2 regions of the Monashia sp. NPDC004114 genome follow, and region 1 is predicted to be linked to the other one. Evidence: predicted binding sites of a transcription regulator. Region 1 holds the regulator's gene; the other holds the start of a gene.

Region 1 (3,408 bases):
CGGGCTCGAGGTCCGCGTACGTGCGGACTGTCCCGAGGATGCGCTTCCACGCCAACGCGATGTCGGTCTGAGTGTCGTGCGGCCAGCCGAGCGCGTCGCAGATGCCGTGCTTCCACGAGGTGCCGCGCGGGATCACCGGCCACTGCTGCCAGCCGAGCCGCTCGGGCCGCACCGACTGCCACACGTCCACGAACGGGTGTCCGAGGATCTTCACGTGCGGGGCGATCCCAGGCAGCGCGCGCGCCTGCTCGACGAGTCGTGCCTCCTTGGTACCGGGCACGAGGTGGTCGACGAGCACGCCGAGACGTCGTCCGGGACCGGGCTGGAACTCGGCGACGATGCCGGCGAGGTCATCGACGCCGTCCATCAGCTCGACGACGACGCCTTCGACCCGAAGGTCGTCGCCCCACACCTTCTCCACGAGCTCGGCGTCGTGGCGGCCTTCGACGTAGATCCGCGAGCCGCTTGCGACGCGCGCGCGAGCCCCGTGGACGGCGACGGAGCCGCTCGCCGTGCGCGCGTCGGCGCGCCGCGCTTCGGCCAGGGCCGCCGATGCTGCCGCGACGGGTTTGGTCAGGGTGACGGGCCGTCCGTCGACGAGGAATCCCGGCCCGAGCGGGAACGCCTTGGTGCGGCCACCGCGGTCCTCGAGGTGGACCACGTGCATCCCGCCCGCCTTCTCGACCCGCACGACGGCGCCGACCCAGCCGGTCTCGACCTCCTCGACGACCAGGTCAGGCTCGGCCGGCAGGTCGACCGAGCGCCCGCGCCGGGGCGCCCGCCAGTCGCCGCCCAAGACGTCCGATCCGTAGCGATCCATGGAAGACACAAGCCCACACGGTATGCCGCGCGGACGCCGTGACCATTGACCGCCACGCGGTGGGCCCCTCCCCCTCGCTGCCCTCCGTTTGGGGGCCGGGGCGCGCAGATGGATGGTGTTTCCCGGACCTGGCCCTCCGTTTGGGGGCCGCGGCGCGCAGATGGGTGGTGTTCCCCGGACCTGGCCCTCCGTTTGGGGGCCGCGGCGCGCAGATGGGTGGTGTTCCCCGGACCTGGCCCTCCGTTTGGGGGCCGCGGCGAGGGTTTCGGGTAGGGCAGTGTCGTCGTCTGCGGCATACGGTGGGATGAAATCGGAGAACTGGACGCGGCGACGTAGACTTGGCACTCGGGTCGCGAGAGTGCCAGGCCGAGGCGAGGAGGTGTCGCGATGAGCGAGGAGCGCAAGCTGATGGTGCTGCGCGCCATCGTCCAGGACTATGTCCAGACATCCGAGCCGGTCGGCAGCAAGGCGCTCGTCGAGCGCCATCACCTCGGGGTCAGTGCCGCGACGGTTCGCAACGACATGGCACAGCTCGAGGAAGAGGGCCTGATCCACGCCCCACACACCTCTGCCGGTCGCGTGCCGACCGATGCCGGGTACCGCGTCTTCGTCGACCGGCTCAGCCAGATCAAGCCGCTCGGTGCCGGGGAGCGCCGTGCGATCTCGCACTTCCTCGAAGGCGCCGTCGACCTCGACGACGTCGTCGACCGGACGGTGCGGCTGCTGGCCAGCCTGACCCGACAGGTCGCCGTCGTGCAGTACCCATCGCTGACGCGCTCGACGGTGCGCCACATCGAGTTCGTCCCGATCGGCGCGAGCCACCTGATGATCGTCCTCATCGTCAACACCGGGCGCGTGGAGCAGCGCGTCGTCGACACCGGGCGCTCGGTCGTCGACACCGACGGTGAGGCCCTCATCGCCTGGCTGCGGAGCAAGGTCAACGACGTCGCAGCCGGGGTGCCGTTCGCGGTCGCCACGACCCAGCTGCGCCGGCTGGTCGAGGAAGCCGACGAGGCCGACCGCCCGGCGCTGGGTGCGGTGGTCTCCGCACTCGGCGACGCCCTCGCCGAGGAGCGGGAGGAGCGGGTCGTGCTCGCCGGTCAGGCCAACCTCGCCCGCGCGGCCACGGCCGACTTCTCGCGGACGATCGGGCCCATCCTCGAGGCCCTCGAGGAGCACGTCACGCTGCTGCGCCTGCTCGGCCAGCTCGGCGACGACCCGGAGCTGGTCTCCGTGCGAATCGGCTCAGAGAACCCTGTCACCGGGCTCCAGACCACCTCGCTCGTGTCGATGGGGTACGGCTCCGGCAGCGAGCGCATTGCAAGCCTCGGTGTCCTCGGCCCGACCCGCATGGACTACCCCACGACGATGGCAACGGTGCGCGCCGTCGCGCGCTACGTGTCCGAGGTCCTCGACGACAACCGCTCGACCTGACCGTGCCGACAGCGCAGCCCATCCGCCACCGCTACCCAGCATCAGCCCCAACAGCCCGAAACCAGCCTTGACCTCCGATCCTGACCGACACCGACGCGAGCCGCGCCTGCACGGCCCGAACGCCACGCACTGAAGGAACACCCGCTTGAACGACTACTACGCCGTCCTCGGTGTCTCCCGCGACGCAAGTCAGGAGGAGATCAAGAAGGCCTACCGCCGGCTTGCCCGCAAGCTCCATCCGGACGTCAACCCCGGCCCGGAGGCTGAGGAGGAGTTCAAGCGGGTCTCGCAGGCCTACGAGGTGCTGTCGGACCCGCAGAAGCGTCGCTCCTTCGACCTCGGTGCCGACCCGTTCGCGACCGCTGGCGGCGGCTTCGGCGCCGGCGCGGGCTTCTCCTTCAGCGACGTCATGGACGCCTTCTTCGGAGCCGGCGCAGCCGCCGGCAGCCGTGGTCCGCGGTCGCGGGTCCAGCGCGGTCAGGACGCACTCGTGCGGCTCGACATCGACCTCGCCAAGGCGGTCTTCGGCTCCGAGGAGGAGCTGACCCTCGACACCGCGATCGGCTGCGTCCGCTGCGGCGGCGACGGCGCCGAGCCCGGCACGGGCCGGCAGACGTGTGGCATCTGCCACGGCGCGGGCGAGGTGCAGCAGGTCCAGCGCAGCTTCCTCGGCCAGGTGATGACCTCGCGCCCCTGTGTCAACTGCCAGGGCTACGGCACCGTCCTCACCGACCCGTGCCACGACTGCTCCGGCGACGGCCGGGTCCGCACCCGGCGCACGCTCAAGCTCAAGGTGCCGGCCGGCGTCGACACCGGCACCCGCATCCAGCTCACCGGCGAGGGTGAGGCCGGGCCCGGCAACGGCCCCAAGGCCGACCTGTACGTCGAGATCCGCGTGCTCAACCACGACACGTTCACCCGGCGCGCGGACGACCTGCACTGCAGCGTCGAGCTGCCGATGGCGGCGGCTGCGCTCGGCACGACCGTGAAGCTCTCCACCTTCGACGGCATGCAGGACCTCGAGATCCGCCCGGGCACCCAGAGCGGCGATGTCCTGACCCTTCGCGGGCTCGGCGTCACGCACCTGCGCCACGGCGGCCGCGGTGACCTGCTCGTGCACGCCACGGTGCAGACCCCGACGCGGCTGACCGAGG
Region 2 (3,408 bases), on a different contig from region 1:
GTTGGCACCGGTGGCCTCGTCGCCGTCGAGCTCGAGCTTGTCCAGCGACTTGGCGGCCTGGATGAGCGCGACGCCGCCACCGGCGACGATGCCCTCCTCGACGGCAGCCTTGGCGTTGCGCACGGCGTCCTCGATGCGGTGCTTGCGCTCCTTGAGCTCGACCTCGGTCGCCGCCCCCGCCTTGATGACGGCCACGCCGCCCGCGAGCTTGGCGAGGCGCTCCTGGAGCTTCTCGCGGTCGTAGTCGGAGTCGGACTTCTCGATCTCCGCCTTGATCTGGGCGATGCGGCCCTCGATGGCGGACCGGTCGTCCTGGTCCTCGACGATGGTCGTCTCGTCCTTGGTCACGACGACCTTGCGGGCCTTGCCGAGCAGGTCGAGCGTGGCGTTCTCGAGCTTGAGGCCGACCTCCTCGGAGACGACCTGTCCACCGGTGAGGATGGCGATGTCACCGAGCATGGCCTTGCGGCGGTCGCCGAAGCCAGGGGCCTTGACGGCAACCGACTTGAACGTGCCACGGATCTTGTTGACGACGAGCGTCGCGAGGGCCTCGCCCTCGATGTCCTCGGCGACGATGAGCAGCGGCTTGCCCGACTGCATGACCTTCTCCAGCAGCGGCAGCAGGTCCTTGACCGAGCCGATCTTGGAGTTGGCCACGAGCACGTAGGCGTCGTCGAGGACGGCCTCCATGCGCTCGGTGTCGGTGACGAAGTACGCCGAGATGTAGCCCTTGTCGAAGCGCATACCCTCGGTCAGCTCCAGCTCGAGGCCCATGGTGTTGGAGTCCTCGACGGTGATGACGCCTTCCTTGCCGACCTTGTCCATCGCCTCGGCGATGAGCGAGCCGATCTCCTCGTCAGCGGCCGAGATCGAGGCGGTCGAGGCGATCTGCTCCTTGGTCTCGACCTCCTTGGCCGAGTTGAGCAGCGACTCGGAGACGACCTCGACGGCCTTCTCGATGCCGCGCTTGAGGGCCATCGGGTTGGCGCCGGCGGCCACGTTGCGCAGGCCTTCCTTCACCATGGCCTGGGCGAGCACGGTCGCCGTCGTCGTGCCGTCACCGGCGACGTCGTCGGTCTTCTTGGCAACTTCCTTGACGAGCTCGGCGCCGATCTTCTCGTACGGGTCGTCGAGCTCGATCTCCTTGGCGATCGAGACGCCGTCGTTGGTGATCGTGGGGGCGCCCCACTTCTTCTCCAGCACGACGTTGCGGCCCTTGGGGCCGAGCGTCACGCGGACGGCGTCGGCAAGGGTGTTCATGCCCCGCTCGAGACCGCGGCGCGCCTCTTCGTCAAACGCAATGGTCTTGGCCATTCGGGTGGTTCCTCCCACGCGAATCGAAAGGTGGTTGGCCGCATGCCGCCCGCGACGGACGGGACCAGACCCCTCAGCTCATGTCGCTGCGGGACCCCAGCCCCTCGGCATACGGTCCGTATCTGTCACTCCCGCACGGAGAGTGCTAACGCCATTATTGGCACTCTCCCATGGCGAGTGCAAACGCCCGTCCACCCACCATGACGTCGAGGTATGCCGCCGCGCCGGGTCGGGCGCGTCGCGCTGGGTGCGCTCGGGGTCAGGCGGGCGGCCGCGCGGCGAGCGCCTCGGTGAGGCGAGCGGCATACTCGGCAGCCTCCGCGTCGGAGGTGTAGGTCGTGCGCGGCCAGAAGAATCCCCGCAGGCCGTCACCCTTGGTGCGCGGCACGACGTGGACGTGCAGGTGCGGCACCGACTGGCTCACGACGTTGTTCATCGCCACGAAGCTGCCCGTCGACCCCAGGCCCGCGACGACGGCTCCGGCGAGGCGCTGGGCCGCGGCGACGAGGCCGGCATGGAGCGAGGCGGGAAGGTCGAGCAGCGTCTCGACGTGCTCCTTCGGCACGAGCAGCACGTGCCCCTTGAACACCGGCCGCCTGTCGAGGAAGCCGAGGAAGTCCGGCTCGTCGAGCACGACATTCGCCGAGACCTCGCCGGCCACGATGGAGCAGAAGACGTCGTCCACGGTCCCAAGGCTGCCACGCGCCACTTCCCGACCACCCCGCGGTTCGAGGTATTTCATCGCACGTGTATCGCGCGACGGGATACCTCCAACCAGCCGTGCGGGTCAGCAGATGACGCCGAGGAGGCAGCCTGAGTCGTTCTGGGTCGTCGTGGGCGAGGGCTTGCCGGTCGGTGGCTTCGGCTTGTGCCTGCCCTTGCCGTTCGTCGACGTCGGCGACGGGGCTGGGGTCGTGGCCGGCGCCTGGGAGGTCGCTCGAGGGGACGTGGCGGGCGGCGCGGGACGGGGCGCGGTGCGGGTGGGCACCACCGACGGCGTGGCCCTGGCCGGGACCACCGTCGCCGTCGGCGCGCCCTCCGTCGCGCCGGCACCTGCAGCCGACGGGTCGGCAGACGTGGACGCGTCCCAGCCGCTGACCGGCGGCGCGGGAAAGACGCCGGCGATCGCCTGGTCGCGCCAGCTCTCTCCTGGCCAGAGGGCGACGACGACCGCAGTCAGAACGGCGAACGCCGCGAGGGCAGCCGCCACGACGAGGTCCCGTCGTGGGTTCGGACGGTGACGCTGCGAACGGCTCTCGATCGACATGGTCCACAAAAATAGACGAATCGGACCAGCCGTGGGTCCGTGGGCCGGGCGCCACTACGGTGGGTCCATGCGTCATGAGACGTGGATCACACGGCTCCGCCCGACGGGTCCGTAGCCGTGAGCGCCGGCTTCATCGAGGTCGCCGACCGCGTCTTCGTCGCGCGGTACCCACAGTGGGACGTCAACGTCGGGCTCGTGCTCGGCCGCGACGGGGCAGTCGTGGTCGACACGCGCGCCAGCGACATCGAGGGCACCGAGGTCCTCGACGACGTCCGCCGCCTCGGTCGGGACCTCACCGTCCGCCACGTCGTCAACACCCACGTCCACTTCGACCACACCTTCGGCAACCTGGCCTTCGACGTCGCCACGATCCACGCCCACGACAACGTCGGCCGCAGCTATGTCGCCGACGCCGAGCGGATCAAGGCAGCCTTTCGGGCCGACCCTGGCGACGGCCCCGAGATGGGGTACACCGCCAAGGACGCCGCCGAGGTCATGGCCACCCAGGTGCGCGGCCCCGACCGGACCTTCGCGACGAGCGCCACGATCGACCTCGGCGACCGCGTCATCACCATGACGTATGCCGGCCGCGGCCACACCGACGGCGACGTGGCGGTCTTCGTGCCGGACACGGATGCGATGTTCCTCGGCGACCTCATCGAGGAGAGCGCACCGCCGTCCTTCGGCGGCGACTCCTGGCCGCTCGACTGGGCGGACACGCTGACCTCGCATCTCGTGTGGCTGGCCGACGCGACAGTGGTCGTGCCGGGACACGGCCTTCCGGTCGACACGGCGTTCGTCACGCGCCAGCGGGACGAGGTCGCGAT

What was found. Region 1 encodes HrcA, which represses chaperone genes, less so after heat shock. Its sites were predicted from a motif close to TTNGCACTCGNNNNNNNCGAGTGCNAA; they were not measured.
Region 2: the regulator HrcA is predicted to act here: its motif matches at 1,472-1,498, upstream of groL (chaperonin GroEL).

What each region holds. Positions count from the first base shown of each region.
Region 1 covers NZ_JBSGGK010000002.1:442,495-445,902, reverse strand. Annotated here, with positions in the region: gene ACWEOW_RS04820 (DUF3097 domain-containing protein) at 1-820, opposite strand, end outside; gene hrcA (heat-inducible transcriptional repressor HrcA) at 1,208-2,254, shown strand; gene dnaJ (molecular chaperone DnaJ) at 2,400-3,408, shown strand, end outside.
Region 2 covers NZ_JBSGGK010000001.1:323,430-326,837, forward strand. Annotated here, with positions in the region: gene groL (chaperonin GroEL) at 1-1,314, opposite strand, end outside; gene ACWEOW_RS01360 (HIT family protein) at 1,574-1,999, opposite strand; gene ACWEOW_RS01365 (hypothetical protein) at 2,102-2,581, opposite strand; gene ACWEOW_RS01370 (MBL fold metallo-hydrolase) at 2,699-3,408, shown strand, end outside.